Regions from separate parts of the Kocuria sp. CPCC 205263 genome, predicted to be linked through region 1. Evidence: riboswitches for the same ligand, from Rfam matches in the RefSeq annotation. Region 1 holds a riboswitch; each other region holds the start of a gene.
What was found. A riboswitch is a leader RNA that binds a small molecule or an ion and turns the genes downstream of it on or off. The one in region 1 is predicted to bind S-adenosylmethionine.
Positions count from the first base shown of each region.

Region 2: linked by a shared signal. The riboswitch ahead of RF647_RS18050 (acyl-CoA dehydrogenase family protein) and the one ahead of RF647_RS02660 (hypothetical protein) in region 1 are both predicted to bind S-adenosylmethionine.
Region 3: linked by a shared signal. The riboswitch ahead of RF647_RS02425 (methylenetetrahydrofolate reductase) and the one ahead of RF647_RS02660 (hypothetical protein) in region 1 are both predicted to bind S-adenosylmethionine.
Region 4: linked by a shared signal. The riboswitch ahead of RF647_RS02245 (cobalamin-independent methionine synthase II family protein) and the one ahead of RF647_RS02660 (hypothetical protein) in region 1 are both predicted to bind S-adenosylmethionine.

Region 1 covers NZ_JAVKPV010000002.1:43,338-47,538, reverse strand. The annotation lists gene RF647_RS02670 (glycosyltransferase family 4 protein) at 1-1,090, shown strand, start outside; gene RF647_RS02665 (PIN domain-containing protein) at 1,094-1,477, opposite strand; gene RF647_RS02660 (hypothetical protein) at 1,489-1,716, opposite strand; SAM riboswitch class IV at 1,730-1,855, opposite strand; gene RF647_RS02655 (hypothetical protein) at 2,274-2,570, shown strand; gene RF647_RS02650 (hypothetical protein) at 2,673-2,861, opposite strand; gene RF647_RS02645 (cold-shock protein) at 2,969-3,175, opposite strand; gene RF647_RS02640 (multidrug efflux SMR transporter) at 3,415-3,738, opposite strand; gene RF647_RS02635 (multidrug efflux SMR transporter) at 3,738-4,097, opposite strand; gene RF647_RS02630 (TetR/AcrR family transcriptional regulator) at 4,101-4,201, opposite strand, start outside.
Region 2 covers NZ_JAVKPV010000018.1:16,557-20,757, forward strand. The annotation lists gene RF647_RS18040 (thiazole synthase) at 1-176, shown strand, start outside; gene moeB (molybdopterin-synthase adenylyltransferase MoeB) at 173-1,348, shown strand; SAM riboswitch class I at 1,506-1,600, shown strand; gene RF647_RS18050 (acyl-CoA dehydrogenase family protein) at 1,713-3,062, shown strand; gene RF647_RS18055 (MFS transporter) at 3,066-4,201, shown strand, end outside.
Region 3 covers NZ_JAVKPV010000001.1:509,867-514,067, forward strand. The annotation lists gene RF647_RS02410 (amino acid permease) at 1-1,098, shown strand, start outside; gene RF647_RS02415 (SRPBCC family protein) at 1,319-1,816, opposite strand; gene RF647_RS02420 (helix-turn-helix transcriptional regulator) at 1,820-2,173, opposite strand; SAM riboswitch class I at 2,425-2,531, shown strand; gene RF647_RS02425 (methylenetetrahydrofolate reductase) at 2,602-3,528, shown strand; gene metE (5-methyltetrahydropteroyltriglutamate--homocysteine S-methyltransferase) at 3,585-4,201, shown strand, end outside.
Region 4 covers NZ_JAVKPV010000001.1:473,325-477,525, forward strand. The annotation lists gene RF647_RS02230 (CoA transferase subunit A) at 1-613, opposite strand, end outside; gene RF647_RS02235 (IclR family transcriptional regulator) at 756-1,535, shown strand; gene RF647_RS02240 (3-hydroxybutyrate dehydrogenase) at 1,639-2,403, opposite strand; SAM riboswitch class I at 2,596-2,699, shown strand; gene RF647_RS02245 (cobalamin-independent methionine synthase II family protein) at 2,713-3,915, shown strand; gene RF647_RS02250 (cobalamin-independent methionine synthase II family protein) at 3,956-4,201, shown strand, end outside.

The DNA of each region.
Region 1 (4,201 bases):
GCTGGTCGCCGGCGGGCACGACGTCGTGGTCGTGGCGCCCTCCTACGACCCCGCGCCGCTCGGGCGCCCGGCGGAGCAGGTCGTCGAGGACCTCGACGGGGTGCCGGTGCACCGGCTGCCCGCCGTTCCGCTCACCGGCTACCCCGCCGTGCGGGTGGCCGGCGGGACCGTGGCCCGGGTGCGGCGGCAGCTGGAGCGCTTCCGGCCGGACGTGGTCCACGTGGCCTCCCCGTTCGTGCTGGGCCGCCGGGCGATCCTGGCGGCCCAGCAGCTCGGGGTGCCGTGCGTGGCGGTCTACCAGACCGACGTGCCCGGCTACGCGGCCAAGTACGGGGCCCCGTTCCTCGAGCAGCTCCTGTGGGGGCACGTGCGCTCCATGCACAACCTCGCCACGCTCACGCTCGCGCCGTCCACCTCGGCGGTCCGGCAGCTCACCGAGCACGGCGTCCAGGACGTGCACCTGTGGCGGCGCGGGGTGGACACCGCCCGCTTCTCCCCCCGGCACCGGGACGAGCGGTGGCGGGAGGAGGTCGGCGGCGGCCGGCGGATCGTCGGCTACGTGGGCCGGATCGCCCCGGAGAAGCAGGTCGAAGACCTCTCCACGGTCGCGGACCTGCCCGGCACCCGTCTGGTGGTCGTGGGCTCGGGCCCGGAGGAGGACGCCCTGCGCCGCCGGCTCCCGCAGGCCCACTTCACCGGGCGCCGCAGCGGTGCCGACCTGGCGCGCATCATGGCGTCCTTCGACGTGTTCGTCCACCCCGGCGAGTTCGAGACGTTCTGCCAGACGATCCAGGAGGCCATGGCCTCGGGGGTGCCGGTCGTCGCGACCGGCCGGGGCGGTCCCCTCGACCTCGTGGACCGCTCCCGCACCGGCTGGCTCTATCCCCCGGGCGACCTCGGGGCGCTGCGCGGGCACGTGGCCGATCTCCTGGGCGACGAGGCGAAGCGGGCCGCCTTCGGCGTCGCGGCGCACGCGGCGGTCCAGGGCCGGACGTGGGACGTGCTGGTCGGGCAGCTTCTCGAGCACTACGAGCACGCCGTGGCGCTCTCGGCCCAGGGCCGGGGCCGGCGGCACCGCCGGGCCGTCTGAGGGCTACCGGCGGGCGGGGGACGCGTCCAGCACGGGCGCCCCGGTGCCGGCGTACCGCCCCGGCTCCGCGGTCAGCACGGTCAGCCCGTGCACCAGGGCCGTGGCCGCGGTGAGCCCGGCGAGCGGGTCGGCCGCCCCCGTCACGGACAGTGCTCCCCACGCCCGGGCCACGGCGGCGTCCGCGGGGAGCACCCGGCCCGGGAAGCGCAGCTCGAGCTGCTCCGCCCACAGCGTCTCGTCGGGCCGCTCGGCGAGCAGCTCGCCGAGCACCGTGGCCGGCAGGAACAGCCGCCGGTGGCCGTGCCGGCGCAGGACCTCGGCCAGCTCGGGACAGCGCTCCGGGGTGCGCACCCCCAGCAGCACGGAACGGTCCAGGAGGAGGTCCACGGCGGCGGGCCTCAGGCCGCGGCGGCGAACTCCCCGCGGGCCGGAGCCAGCAGGAAGTCCACGAACTCGGTGCGGACCTGCACCACGCGGGCGTAGTCCTCGACGCTCATGGCGGAGACGCTGATCGCCGGGACGCTCGGCGCGGGATCGCGGCGGGTCCCGTCCCCGGTGGCCGGGACAGCGAGGGAGTGCTGGATGAACGCGCCCGTGCGGGCGGCGGAGGGGCGGGGGTCGGACATGACCGGGATCCTTCGTGCGCTCTTGCTCGCACCGGGTACCGCTGCTGCGGCGATGCGAGCCGCTTCCTCATCCGAACCACCCGTGAACATGGGGTTGGTGCCCGGTCAAGTCGGAGCTTGCCGACCGGGTCTCTTGAAGCTCTCCCCATTGAACCACATCGGCCGAACCGTGTCCGTGCGCGGCGCCCGGGCAGGAACCGGTGCCACCCCCCTGTGCGCAGGCCTTCCCCGGGGCGTCACCGCTCGGACATCTCGACGACACATCGTTGTGCTGGAATGGGTCCCGCAGGACCGGGGACGGCGCAGGCGACGACCCCGCGCATTACGTTTCGGTGACACAAATCACGACTCGCCTGTCGAGGTGTCGGAGCCGCGGGGTAGCCTGAACCTGCTTCTCGAGATGCGGCGTCCACGCCCTCGGCCGGAGATCGACGATCCCCGGCGGGCCCGTGGAGGGGCTCCGACCCGCTGCACGCCAACCCGATGTTCCCGGGTGGATCGGATGACGAAGCGGCGGGCAACGCCATCGGATGCCTGCAAGAACGTCAGGAGAAAACATGACCATGTCCGAAGAAAGAACAGCCATCACCACCGACCAGCGCGAGGAGTGGATCGACGTGACCGTCACCGCCCTCCCCGATCTGCACCTCGTCCGTCTCACGTCGACCGACGGGGACGTGCAGGAGTACCTGAGCCCCGAGGCCGACGACCTGGCCGCCGCGGCGGAGCACACGGAGGGTACAGCGCAATGGTGCGCCAAGTACCGCCAGCTCCTCGTTCCCGGAGCCCTCGCGGCGACCGGACGGCACCCGTTCTTCAAGCTCCACCCCTCGTCCCTCCCGCTGTCGGCATAGCCGGCGGACAGGAGCGCGCGGAGGCCGCAGCCCGTTGGGCTGCGGCCTCCGTCGTGCGGGAGGACGGTGACGTCCGGAGCGCCGGTGGGACCTGCGGGGTGCTCACTCGAGGCCGTAGTCCCCCGCCGAGCCCCAGCCGCCGCCGGCCTCGTCGGCGGAGCCGTCGAAATCCCACTCGGAGGCCTCAACCTCGAACGGCACGGAGACGTCCAGCTCGGCGTCGGAGACACGGTTCACCACGAAGGGGTCCTCCGGCTCCTCCGCGGCGGGGAGCGGATCGGGAACGGTCACGGCGCTTCCTCCCGGTGCCGCTCGGCGGGTACGACGACAGAACCGCCGCCGGGCTCAGCCCGACGACGGTTCTGGAGGATCAACGGGCCGGAGCCCGCGGAAAATCCTTAGGAGATGACGTTGATGTTCGCAGCCTGGGGGCCCTTGGGGCCGTCCTGGGTCTCGAACTCGACGCGGTCGTTCTCGTTCAGCGAGCGGAAGCCGTTCGAGTTGATCGCGGAGAAGTGGGCGAAAACGTCCTTGGAGCCGTCCTCGGGGGTGATGAAGCCGAAGCCCTTGTCAGCGTTGAACCACTTGACGATACCGGTAGTCATGGGAGACCTGATCCTTCATGAGATGAACGTTTCCCGACGTTCGAGAAACAAAACAGTTGTGATGCATGGAAAACGTCTTCTCAGAAAAACTGCTGCACCCGAGTGGGCCGAACTGCTTGAAAGACAAAAACGAACCTCAACAACTGCGGACTACTCTACACGAGATCCGGCGCCGCACCACCCGGGGCGGTGCGCCGCACCCGACCCGGCACCGGGAACCGCTCAGAACCGGGGACCGCTCAGACCGGCGGGGCACCGAGCTCGATGAGGAGCACTCCGCCGGCGATCAGGGCCACCCCGGCCGCCGTCACCCAGGTGAACGGCTCGCGGAACAGGACCCGGCCGGCCAGCGCCGTCAGCGCCACGCCGGAGGCCGACCAGATGCCGTAGGCGACGCCCAGCGCCATGCCCTCGGCCAGGACGAGGCTCAGGCAGGTGAACGCCACCAGGTAGCCGACGGCCACGGCGGCGTACCAGCGGGGGCGGCCCCGGGCGGCCATCCGCAGGGACAGGGTCCCGGCGACCTCGGTGAGGATCGAGACACTGAGGAAGAGCCAGGCCATCAGGGGGCCTCCTCCGGCTCGGGGGCACGGCGCCGGGCGGGGCCGCGGGAGCCGAGCTCCACGCACAGCACGCCAGCTACGACCAGCACGATCCCGGCCAGCACGGCCGGGCTCAGCCGCTCACCGTAGACCACGGCCGCCGCCAGGGCGGTGAGCATCACCCCGAGGGCGGCCCACACGCCGTAGGCGACCCCCACCGGCATGCCGCGGCGCAGCACGGACGCCAGGAGGGTGAACGCGGCGAGGTAGCCGGTGACGACGAGCACGTACCAGGCGGGTTCGTCCAGAGCCGCCTTCAGCGACAGCGTGGCCGCCACCTCGGCGAGCACGGCGGCGAGCAGCAGCAGCCGGCGCAGCACGGCTCAGCCCTCCAGGAGCTCGTCGGCGACCGCCTTGACCCGGGCCCGCTCCTGCGGGTCGGGGGCGAAGACGCCCGCGGCGTCGGCGAACCACACGCCGTCGG
Region 2 (4,201 bases), on a different contig from region 1:
CCGTGCTCGCCGGCCGGCTCGCCGCCGGTGCCGGGCGCATCCCGGCCCGCCGCCACGCCCAGGCGTCCTCGCCCATGGCCGGGCGGATCGACACGGACGCCCCCGAGGGCGGACCGGCCGCCGGCCCGGCGGACGTGCCGCGCGGGGACTGGGCGCCCGTGGGGGAGCGGCCGTGAGCCCGCTGCCCCCGCTCGTGGAGCCCGGCCCCGAACTGACCCGCGAGGAGCTCGAGCGCTACGCCCGGCACCTGACCCTGCCCGGGATCGGGAGTCTCGGCCAGCGGCGGCTGCGGAACGCCCGCGTGCTCGTCGTCGGCGCCGGGGGGCTCGGGTCCCCGGCCCTGCAGTACCTCGCCGCGGCGGGGGTCGGGACCCTCGGGATCGTCGACGACGACGTGGTGGCGCTGTCCAACCTGCAGCGCCAGGTGGTGCACACGACCGCCGACGTCGGCCGCCCCAAGGCCGTCTCCGCCGCCGAGGCCGTCACCGCGCTCAACCCGCTGGTGGAGGTCCGCACCCACCCCGCCCGGCTGGACGCGGACAACGCCGTGGACATCATCGGCCGGTACGACCTGGTCCTGGACGGCGCCGACAACTTCGCGACCCGCTACGTGGTCAGCGACGCCGCCGCCCTGACCGGCACACCCTGCGTGTGGGGTTCCATCCTGCGCTTCGAGGGGCAGGTCAGCGTCTTCTGGGCCGGGCACGGGCCCACCTACCGGGACCTCTACCCCGAGGCCCCGCCGGACGGCGAGGTGCCCAGCTGCGCCGAGGGCGGGGTCTTCGGCATGCTCCCCGCCACCGTCGGCGCGGTCATGGTCACCGAGGCCGTCAAGCTCGTCACCGGCACCGGGGAGCCCCTGCTCGGCCGGGTGCTGCTGCACGACGCGCTCGCGATGACCTGGCGCGAGATGCGTCTCACCCCGGATCCCGACGCCGCCCCGGTCACCGCGGTGGCCCAGCCCGCCGCGGTTTGCGCGCTGCCCGGCGCGGACGCCTCCGAGACCGTCGGGGCGGCCGAGCTGGCCCGGCTGCTCGAGCGCCGGGAGCGCGGGGAGGCGTCCTTCGCCCTGGTGGACGTGCGCGAGGACTGGGAGCGGGAGCTCGTGGCCATCGACGGCGCCGTGCCCGTCCCGCTGCAGGAGATCCTGGACCGCGGGGCGGACGCCCTGCCCCCGGAGGCCCGCGGCACGGACCTCGTGCTGCACTGCAAGGCCGGGGCCCGCTCCGCGACCGCGCTCGCGGCGCTGCGGTCCTTCTACGCCGGGCGGGAGGAGCGGGTCCGCCACCTCGAGGGCGGGGTGCTCGCCTGGGTGGCGCAGGTGGAGCCGGACCAGCCGGTCTACTGAGCCGGACTCCTGCGCGGGACTCCTCATCCGATCTCCTGATCCGGGCCGGTACACCACTGCGGACGACGTGACCTTCTGTGACACCGTCGTGACATTCCGTGACGTGCGCCCGTCATCCGGTTGGTCCCGGACCGGGCGGTCTGGTCCCATGGCAAGTGCCCCATTCAGAGCGGTTGAGAGATCTGGCTCGACGACGCCGCAGCAACCCGTCCTTCTCAGGGGTCAGGGTGCTCATGCCAGAACCGATGGAGATCCCGGATCTGCAGTCGGTCCGTGACGTCAGCGTCCGGCGCTGCCGCCACCGGGCCCGCCCCGGCGCGACCGGCCGACCGGCAATCCTCGGTGCGACCGAGAGGACCACCGCATGACCCCGAGCACGGTCGAGGAGACCACCGCCCATCCCCGCGCCGGCACGGACTTCGCCGCCGGCCTGCCCGGAGACTACGCCGGGCTGCGGGAGCACTTCCGGCCGCTGTTCACGGAGATCGCCGCCGGCGCTCTGGACCGGGACCTCCGGCGCGCGCTGCCCTACGCGGAGGTCGACCGGCTGGACCGGGCCGGGTTCGGCACCCTGCGCGTCCCGGCGGCCCACGGCGGCCCCGGGGCCAGCCTCGAGGACTTCACCCGGCTGCTGGTCGACCTGGCCGAGGCCGACTCCAACATCGCCCACCTCTACCGCTCCCATCACGGCTTCGTGGAGTCCCTGCGCTTCCTGCCTCGGGAGCTCCAGGAGGTGTGGTACCGGCGGGTGCTGGCCGGGGCCACCGTCGGCAACGCCTCCACGGAGAAGGGCGGCAACGCGCTGGGCACCCTGAACACCGTGCTCACCCGGACCGCCGAGGGCTGGGAGCTCACCGGCCGGAAGTTCTACGCCACCGGCTCCGTCTTCTGCGACTACACCCGCGTCTCGGCCGCCCTGGACGGCCGGGACGGGCGCCGCTTCGCCGTCGTCGCCACGGACGCCGAGGGCGTGACGCTCGAGGACGACTGGGACGGCTTCGGGCAGAAGCTCACCGGCACCGGCACCGCGGTCTTCGACCGGGTGCGCGTCCCGGACGACGCCGTGCTGGACCGCACCGCCGGCAGCGCGGAGGCCGTCCACGAGGCCGCCTTCTTCCAGCTCGTGCTGCTGGCCGTGCTGGCCGGCATCGCCCGGGCGGCCCGGAGGGACGCGGTGGAGACCATCGCCGGACGCCGGCGGACCTTCAACACCGGGCTCGGCCTGCCGTTCCGCGACGACCCGCTGATCCAGGAGGCCACCGGGCGGATCTCCGCCAAGGCCTTCGCCGCCGAGGCCACCGTCCTGCACGCCGCCCGTGCCCTGGACGCCGGGATCGCCGCCGCAGCAGCGGCCGGCGCCGACCGGCCGGACTTCACCGGGACCCTCCCGGCGGCGCTGCACGAGTCCGAGATCGCCGTGGAGCACGCCCAGGTCACCGTGCCGGAGCTGGCGCTCGGCGCGGCCCAGGACCTGTTCCTCACCGTGGGCGCCTCCGCCACGTCCACGGCCAAGGGCCTGGACCGGCACTGGCGCAACGCCCAGACCGTGGCCACCCACAACCCGATCGCCTTCCGCGCCCGCGCCCTCGGCGACTACCTCATCAACGGCACCCTGCCGGAGGGCCTGAACGCCATCGGCGACGCGAAGACCGACGCCGCGACCGATGCCACGACCGACGCCGCGACCGTCGCCGACCGAACCCCAGGAGCCTGACGCATGAGCACCACGACCACGGCCGCCCCGGGCCGCAGCAGCATCGTCCACGGCAAGAAGCGCGTCCTGGCCTCGGCCTTCGCCGGAACCACCATCGAGTGGTACGACTTCTACCTCTACGGCACCGCCGCCGCACTCGTCTTTAACGTCCAGTTCTTCCCCATGGCCACCGAGCTCGGCGGCATCGTGGCGTCCTTCGCCACGCTCGCGGTCGGGGTCATCGCCCGGCCCCTGGGCGGGATCATCGCCGGGCACCTGGGGGACCGGATCGGCCGCAAGGCCCTGCTGGTGGCCTCCCTGCTGCTCATGGGCGTGGCCTCCACCCTGATCGGCCTGCTGCCCACCTACGAGGTGATCGGCTGGTGGGCCGTCGTCGGGCTCGTGCTCCTGCGCATCCTCCAGGGCCTGTCCGCGGGCGCCGAGTGGGGCGGCTCCGCGCTGCTGAGCGTGGAGCACTCACCGGCCCGGCACCGCGGGTTCTTCGGGTCCTTCACCCAGATCGGCTCCTCCGCCGGCATGCTGCTGGCCACCGGCGCGTTCTTCATCGTGCAGAACGTCATGAGCGAGGAGCAGTTCGCCGCCTACGGCTGGCGCATCCCCTTCCTGCTCTCGGCCCTGCTCGTGGCGGTGGGCCTGTGGATCCGCCTCGGCGTGGCCGACGCCCCAGAGTTCCTGGAGCACCGGGCCTCGGGCAACGTGGCCAAGGCCCCCCTGCGGGAGCTGCTGGTCCACCACCGCCGCCCGGTGCTGGTCACGATCGGCCTGCGCCTGGCCCAGAACGCCGTCTACTACCTGGTGACGGTCTACATGCTGACCTACCTGCGGGACGTGCGCGGGGACAGCGCCGCGGGTGTGACCGCGGTGATGATCGCCTCGGCCATCGGCCTGTTCTCCACCCCGTTCTGGGCCTGGCTGTCCGACCGGGTGGGCCGGAAGGTCGTCTCGGTGAGCGCCTACGCGGCGATCGGCGTCTTCGGCTGGGTGCTGTTCGCGTTCCTCGAGGCCGGCCCGCTCGCCCTGCTGCCGCTCGTGGTGATCCTCGGCATCAACCTCGTCCACGACGCGATCTACGGACCGCAGGCGGCCTGGTTCGCTGAGCAGTTCCCCGTGCACGTGCGGTACTCGGGCGTGAGCTTCGG
Region 3 (4,201 bases), on a different contig from region 1:
CGCACCCTCGGCTGGCTGTGGTGGGCGCAGATCGTGGTGGTGGTCGCGGCGGAGGCCACGGCCGCGGCCCAGCTGCTCACGGAGCTGTGGCCGGTGGCCGAGCAGTGGGTGCTGGCGCTGCTGTTCATGGTGGTGTTCACGGCGATCAACCTGGTGCGGGTGCGCACGCTCGGGGAGACCGAGTTCTGGTTCGCGCTGATGAAGGTGCTCGCGGTGCTGGCCTTCCTCGTGGTCGGGGTCGCCGTGCTCCTGGGCCTGACGGAGGAGCCCTCCCCGGGGCTCGCGAACCTCACCGCCCACGGCGGCTTCCTGCCCCACGGCCCGACCGGGGTGGCCGCCGCGCTGCTCGTGGTGGTCTTCGCGTTCGGCGGCACGGAGCTCGTGACCATCGCCGCCGCGGAGACCGAGGACCCGCAGCGCAACGTGGCCCGCGCCGTGCGCACCATCCTGGTCCGGATCCTCGTCTTCTACGTGGGCGCCGTGACCGTCATGGTCCTGGTGCTGCCGTGGAACGACGAGCAGCTCTCGGTCAGCCCGTTCGTGGCCGTGCTGGAGACCGCCGGGGTGCCCGGTGCGGACGTGCTGATGGCCGTGGTGATCATCCTGGCGCTGCTCTCGGCCCTCAACGCGAACATCTACGGGGCGTCCCGGATGCTCTGGTCGCTGGCCCGCCGCGGCTCGGCGCCGCGGGCCTTCGCCGACGTCTCCGACCGCGGGGTCCCCCGGAGCGCGGTGGTCGTCTCCGTGCTCTTCGGCTTCGCCGCCGTGGTGCTCAACTACCTGTGGCCCGAGACCGTGCTGCTGTGGATGCTCAACACCGTGGGCGCGACCTGCCTGGTCGTCTGGGGGCTCGCGCTGGTCTCGCAGATCGTCCTGCGCCGCCGCGCGGACCGGGACGGCGCCGAGCTGCCCCTGCGGATGTGGGCCTTCCCGTGGCTGTCGTACCTGGCGCTGGCGCTCCTCGCCGGGATCGTCCTGCTCGGGCTGCTCGACGACGCCGTGCGGGGCCAGCTCCTGCTCACGGCCGGGCTGGTGCTGCTCATCGCACTCGCCGCGCGCACCCTCGGCCGGCGGCCGGAGCACCTCCCCCGCGACTGAGCACGGGCTCCCCGGCCGGCCCCGGGCCGCTGCGGCCGGCCGGGGAGGTCGCCGACCACGATCGAGCACCCGGACCCGGACTGGGTCAGCTGGGCGATGTCCATCTGCCCGGTGGTGGTGTGGTGGTCGAGGTGGAAGCCGACCCCGCCCCGGTAGAGCGCGATCACACGGTCGACGTCGCGCACCGGCAGCAGAACCACCTCGAGCGTCCAGTCCACGGTCAGGCCCCGCCCTGCGCGGCCCGCCCGCCCAGCAGCTCCTCGAGCCGCTCGTAGCCCTCGGCCATGCCCTTCTCCATGCCGGATCCGACCATCCCGTCACGGGCCTCCTGGGACGCGTGGACGGTGTGCCCGCGCAGCCGGCACCGGCCGTCGCCCAGGTCCTCGAAGTGCAGGTACTCCAGGTCCACGGCGTCGGGCCAGCCCTCGTACTCGAACGTCTGGACCACGAGCTCGTTCTCGCGCACCGTGTGGAAGACGCCGCGGAAGGCGTACTCCTCGGCGCTGTCCTCGCCGCGCTGGACGAACCGGTAGGCGCCGCCGGGGCGGAACTCGAAGCCGTCGATCCGGGTCCGCAGCCCGCGCGGCCCGATCCACTGCCGGAACAGCTCGGGGTCGGCGTGGGCGCGGTAGACGTCGGCCACGGGGTGGTCGAACTCGCGCTCGAAGTCGATGAAGGGCAGGCCGTCGGGGACGGTCAGGTGCAGTGCGTGTCCCATGGTTCAGTCCTGGGTGTGCTCGCCGCGGTCCGCGGCTCGGGTGTCGAGCACGGCGTCGAGGCGGCGGAACTGCTCCTCCCGGACCAGCCGGTACCGGTCGATCCACGTGGTGAGCGCCTCGAGCCGTGCGGGGTCCAGGTGGACGGGCCGGCGCTGGGCGTCACGGGTGCGCGTGACGAGCTGCGCCTGCTCGAGGACCTGGATGTGCTTCGAGACCGCCTGGAGGGAGATCGCGAAGGGTTCCGCCAGTTCGGTGACCGTGGCCGGTCCACGGCTGAGCCGGGCGACGATGCGGCGGCGGACCGGGTCGGCCAGTGCCAGGAAGGCCCTGTCGAGCTCGTCGTCGCCGGGGTCCACGGTGTTTGTCAACTGATTCCTTGATCAACCTGTTGGTTGTCAAAGACTATGCCGCCCGCCCGGGCCCGGCAAGACCCGAGACCGGATCGTGACGGCCCCGGACCTGCGCTCCTCATGGGCGTCGTCGCCGGTGCGTCGTCGCGCGTCCGTGTTGCGTCCTGTGACGTCGCGGTCGTCACAGTCCGCGCACCGGCGTCTTCTGGGCGCCCGCACTTGGCAGCGCGGCGGGGCAGCCGCTGGAATGGGTCCTGCATCTATCCAGAGCGGCCGAGAGACCTGGCTCGTCGACGCCGCAGCAACCATCCGCGCCCCCGCCACGGGGTGCGCGGAACGGTGCTCCCGCCAGGACCGATGGAGCTGTCGCAGCCTCCCGGGTCCACTCCGGGACGGCTGCTGCCCTCCCTCGGGGTGACCCTTGGAGGAAGAACGTGACACCACGCCCGACCGCCCGGCCGGCGCCGCCGTCCCTGTCCTACGAGCTCTATCCGCCGCGCAGCGCGGCGAGCGCCGACACGCTGCTTCGGACCATCGAGGAGCTCGAGCCCACCCGTCCCGACCATGTCTCGGTGACGTACAGCGGGGACGAGCAGCGCCGGGACAGCTCGCTCGCCCTGCTCGACCACCTCCTGGCGCGCACGAGCCTGCGGCCCCTGGCCCACCTGACCTGCGTCGGCAGCACCCGGGCCGAGCTGGAGCAGACCGTGGCCGCGCTGGTCCGCCGCGGCGTCCGGGGCGTGCTGGCCCTGCGCGGCGACCTCGACCCGGGAGCCGAGCCGGGCGAGCTCCGGCACGCCGGCGAGCTCGTGGAGCTCGTGCGCGAGGTCGAGCGGCGCCACACCGCGGCCCTGGCGGCCGGCCGGCTCGCCGTGGGCGTGGCCGCCTACCCGACCCGGCACCCGGAGTCGCCCTCGTTCCGGCACGACGTCGAGGTGCTGCTGGCCAAGCAGCGCTCCGGGGCGGACTTCGCGATCACGCAGGTCTACTTCCGCCCGCAGCGCTACGAGCGCCTGGTCGCGGCGGCGCGGGCAGCCGGGGTGACGATCCCGATCGTCCCGGGGATCATGCCGGTCACCGACCCGCGGCGGCTCCGGACGCTGTGCCGGCTGGCGGGCCTGGCGCCCCACCCGGGCCTGGCCGCCGCGCTGGAGGACGCGCCCGGTCCTGCCGAGCGGCACCGCGCCGGCGTGGCCTTCGCGGCGCGGCTGGCCCGCGCCGCCCTGGACGCCGGCGCCCCCGGGCTGCACCTCTACACCTTCAACGAGCACCGGGCCGCGCTCGACCTGCTGGAGCACGTGGACCTCCCGCGCGTCCCGCACGTGCCCGTCGCGCTCGACGACCTCCTGCTCCCCGCCTGAGCACGCACCGACCCACCGTTCCGCACGACCCCTCGACACCTCTTCAGGAGACCACCATGACCACTGTCCCGTTCCCCGCCGCCACCATCACCGGCTACCCCCGGATCGGCCGCCGCCGCGAGCTGAAGAAGGCCCTGGAGGCCTACTGGGCCGGGCGCTCGACCCGCGAGGAGCTGGAGTCGGCGGCCGCCGACCTGCAGCTGGCGACCCACCGCCGGCTCGTGGAGCTGGGCCTCGGCGCCCGGGACTCGTCCCTGCCCGCGGCATTCCCCCTCTACGACCAGGTCCTGGACACCACCGTGGCCCTCGGGGCGACGCCGACCCGCTTCGCCGACCTCGCCGATGCCGAGGGCCGGCTCGGCCTCGACGCGAGCTTCGTGCTGGCCCGCGGCGACGCCGGGCGCGCTCCGCTCGAGCTGACCAAGTGGTTCGACACCAACTACCACTACCTCGTGCCCGAGATCGGCCCGGAGACCCCGTTCCGCGCCACCGCCGACCGGCTCGTGGCCGACGTCCGCCGCGCGGCCGCGCACGGCTTCACCGTCCGCCCGGTCCTCGTGGGCCCCGTGTCCTTCCTCCTCCTCGCCAAGGCCGACGACGGCGCCCCCGCGGGCTTCGACCCGCTGCAGCGGCTCCCCGAGCTGCTGCCCGTGTACGCGCGGCTGCTCCAGGA
Region 4 (4,201 bases), on a different contig from region 1:
CGATGTGGTCGGGGTGGATGTCGCCGACCGCCACGACGTGCTCGACCTCGGCGAAGGTGACCTTCCCGGCGGTCGCGACGATCGGGTTGAAGTTGCGCGCGGTGTAGCGGTAGACGAGGTTGCCGTCGGTGTCCCCGGTGTGGGCGTGGACCAGGGCGATGTCGGCGACGATGCCGCGCTCCTGCACGTAGGTCTCGCCGTCGAACTCGGCGTGCGGCTTGCCCTCGGCCACCAGGGTGCCGACCCCGGTCTTCGTGTAGAAGGCGGGGATGCCCGCGCCGCCGGCCCGGAGCCGCTCGGCGAGGGTGCCCTGGGGGTTGAACTCGACCTCGAGCTCGCCGTCCAGGTACTGCTGGGCGAACAGCTTGTTCTCGCCCACGTAGGAGGCGAGGACCTTCTTCACTTGGCGGTTCTCGAGCAGGACCCCGAGGCCCTTGCCGTCCACGCCCATGTTGTTCGAGACCACCGTGAGGTCCGTGGCCCCGGAGTCCCGCACCGCGTCGATGAGATCCCGGGGGATCCCGCTCAGCCCGAACCCGCCCACGGCGAGCGTCATGCCGTCCCGCAGGCGTTCCGCCAGCAGCTCGGCGGCGTTGTCTCTGACCTTGGACACCCTTGTCCCTTCCTCTCGTCCGACTGTGACCCAGCACTCAATCTAGGGAGCCTCCACATGCCGGTCAACAGATTTGGCGGGATGACGGCGCTTCTCCTCAGCATCCGGCCATTCGTCCCCCGACTGTCCATATAGTGGAGCCATGGGAGAGGAGCGGACGACGGGCCAGGGGACCCAGGTGGTCCACCGGGTGGGGCAGCTGCTGCGGGCCGTCGCGGGGCGGGAACGGGGCACCACGGTGGCGGAGCTCGCCGCCGAGACCGGGCTGACCCGCCCCACCGTGCACCGGCTGCTCACGGGACTGGCCGAGGAGGGCCTCGTGGACCGCGACGCCGGGACCGGGGCCTGGCAGCTGGGTCCCGAGCTGTACGTGCTGGGCGCGGTGGCGGCCCACCGCTATCCGATCCGGGAGCTGGCCGGGCCCTCGCTGCGCCGGCTCGCGGAGGCCACCGGCGAGAGCGCGTTCCTCTCGGCCCGCCGGGGGCTGGAGACCGTCTGCCTGGCGCGCGTGGAGGGCGCGTTCCCCATCCGCTCCCACGTCCTCTACGAGGGGCTGCGGCTGCCGCTCGGCGTGGCCTCGGCGGGGCTGGCGGTCCTGGCCCACCTCCCGGACGCGGAGGTGGACCGGGTCCTCGCGGCCACGGCCGGGGCCCGCGCCGAGTGGGGCCCGCTGCACACGCCCGAGCGGATCCGGGAGCTGCTCGCGGACGTCCGGCAGGAGGGCTTCGCAGTGAACCCGGGGCTGATCGTCGAGGGCAGCTGGGGCATGGCCGCCGCGGTCTTCGACGCGACGGGCGCGCCGGTCTACGCGCTGAGCCTCACGGGCATCGAGCCCCGGTTCAGCGGCGAGCGGCGGCAGCTCCTGGGCCGGGCCCTGCTCACGGAGGCCCACCGGCTCTCCCGGGAACTGGGTCACCGCTGAGCGGCCCGGACCGGCGGCGGGCCGTCCGGGCCGCCGGACGGTCCGGGCCGCCGGGCTGTCCGGACGGCGGCGCCGCAGTGCGCCGCCGCGGCTCGGGGCGGGCTCAGCGCGCCGTCCAGCCGCCGTCCATCGTGTAGGAGGCCCCGGTGACCATGGACGCGTGCGGTCCGGCCAGCCACGCGACCAGGCTGCCGACGTCCTCCGGGTCCACGAGCTTCTTGATCGGCGTCTCGCCGAGCATGATCCGCTCCACCACCTCGGACTCGGGGATCCCGTGCACCCTCGCCTGGTCGGCGATCTGCTTCTCGACGAGCGGGGTGCGCACGTAGCCGGGGTTGATGCAGTTGCTCGTCACCCCGTGGGCCGCGCCCTCCACCGCGACGGTCTTGGACAGCCCCTCCAGGCCGTGCTTCGCCGAGACGTAGGCGCTCTTGTAGGGGGACGCCCGCAGCCCGTGCACGGAGGAGACGTTGATGACGCGCCCCCACCCCCGCTCGTACATGTGCGGCAGCGCGGCGCGCACCAGCAGGAACGGGGACTCCAGCATCAGCACCAGGATCCGGTGGAAGTCCGCGGGGTCGAACTCCTGGAGAGGGGCGACCTTCTGGATGCCGGCGTTGTTGACCAGCACGTCGACCTCGAGGCTCAGCTCGGCGAGCGCCGCGGTGTCGAGCAGGTCGACGGCCCACGCGCGGCCGCCGAGCTCGTCCGCGACGCGCTGCGCCCCGGCCTCGTCGACGTCGGCCACGACCACGTGCGCGCCGGAGCCGGCGAGGGCCCGGGCGGCGGCCAGGCCGATGCCGCTCGCGCCACCGGTGACGAGCGCCGTGCGGCCCTCGAGATCCTCCTGCTGGGGCGTCTGGGACATGGGGGTCCTTCCTCTGGTCCGTCGTGCCCGCGGGGTGAGGGGCACGGATCACCGCCACGGTATGTGATCCAGGCCATATTCGCGAAGGACAGCGCCGCCCGGGAGCGCGCGCCGGGTTGCGTCACACGGCGTCATGTCCGTCATCCGGGCGCCGAATGGCGCAGCGCGCACGGGTGCGCTTGGATGACAGGGTCACCATCCAGAGCGGCCGAGAGATCTGGCTCGACGACGCCGCAGCAACCCGGGCGACGGTTCCCCCGTCCCGCCTCCGGTGCTACCGCCAGGACCGATGGAAAGGACGCACGAACCATGCTGCACAGCGCCGACCGCATCCGCACGACCCACGCCGGGTCCCTCCCGCGCACCCCGGCGCTGCTCGAGGCCAACCGGGCGAAGGGCGCCGTCCCGGAGGCGGAGTACGACCGGCTCCTGCAAGACTCGGTGGTCGACGTGGTCCGCCGGCAGGCCGAGCTCGGGATCGACGTGGTCAACGACGGCGAGTACGGCCACGTCATGGCCGCGGAGGTCGACTACGGCGCGTGGTGGCACTACATCTTCGCCCGGATTTCGGGCCTCACCCCCGGCGACGTGGACCTGTGGGAGCAGGAGCCGCAGCGCTCCTCGCCAGGCAAGGTGGTCCTGACGAGCTTCGGGGACCGCCGGGACCGCCGGCTGTTCCACGAGGCGTACACGGACCCCTCCTCGGGCATCACCACGGGCAAGCAGGCGCCGTTCCCCAGGATCACCGGGAAGCTGGAGTACACGGGCCACGCGGCGCTGGAGGCGGACATCCGCAACCTCAAGGCCGGGCTGCAGGCCACGGGCGCGAGCGAGGGCTACCTCGCCGCGCTGTCCCCGGGCTCGTGCGCCCGGCTGGAGAACACCCACTACGCGGACGAGGACGAGGTGCTGACCGCCTGCGCCGAGGTGATGCGCGAGGAGTACCGGGCGATCACCGACGCCGGGCTGATCGTGCAGATCGACGACCCCTCCATCGCGGAGAACTGGGACCAGGTCAATCCCGAGCCCGGCGTGGAGGACTACCTCGCGTTCACCCGCAAGCGGGTCGAGGCCCTCAACTACGCCCTCGAGGGCATCCCGGAGGAGCAGGTCCGCTTTCACCTGTGCTGGGGCTCCTGGCACGGCCCGCACACCACGGACCTCGGGTTCGAGCACCTGGTGGAGCTCATGCTCTCCATCAGGGCCGGCGGCTACAGCTTCGAGGCCGCCAACGCCCGGCACGAGCACGAGTGGAAGGTTTGGCAGGACCACGAGCTGCCCGAGGGCAAGGTCATCATCCCGGGGATCGTCTCCCACGCCACCAACGTGGTGGAGCACCCGGAGTTGGTGGCCGACCGGATCGAGCGCTTCGCCCGCCAGGTGGGCCGCGAGAACGTCATCGCCTCGACCGACTGCGGCCTGGGCGGGCGGATCCACCCGCAGATCGCCGCGGCGAAGCTCGAGACCCTCGCCCGCGGGGCCGAGCTCGCCTCCCGCCGGCTCTGGTCCTGACCGGCCCCCGACCTTCCCGCAGACCCTCAGGAGGACACGCATGACCATGCAGAACACCGACCACGTGCAGACCACCCACGTGGGCTCCCTGCCGCGGACCCCGCGGCTGCTCGAGGCCAACCAGCGGCACGCCGAGGGCGCCATCACGTTCGAGCAGCTCACCGCCGAGCTCGCCGCGGGCGTCGAGGACGTGGTCCGCCGGCAGCGCGAGATCGGCGTGGACGTGGTCAACGACGGCGAGTACGGGCACACGATGTCCAGCGCGGTCGACTACGGCGCGTGGTGG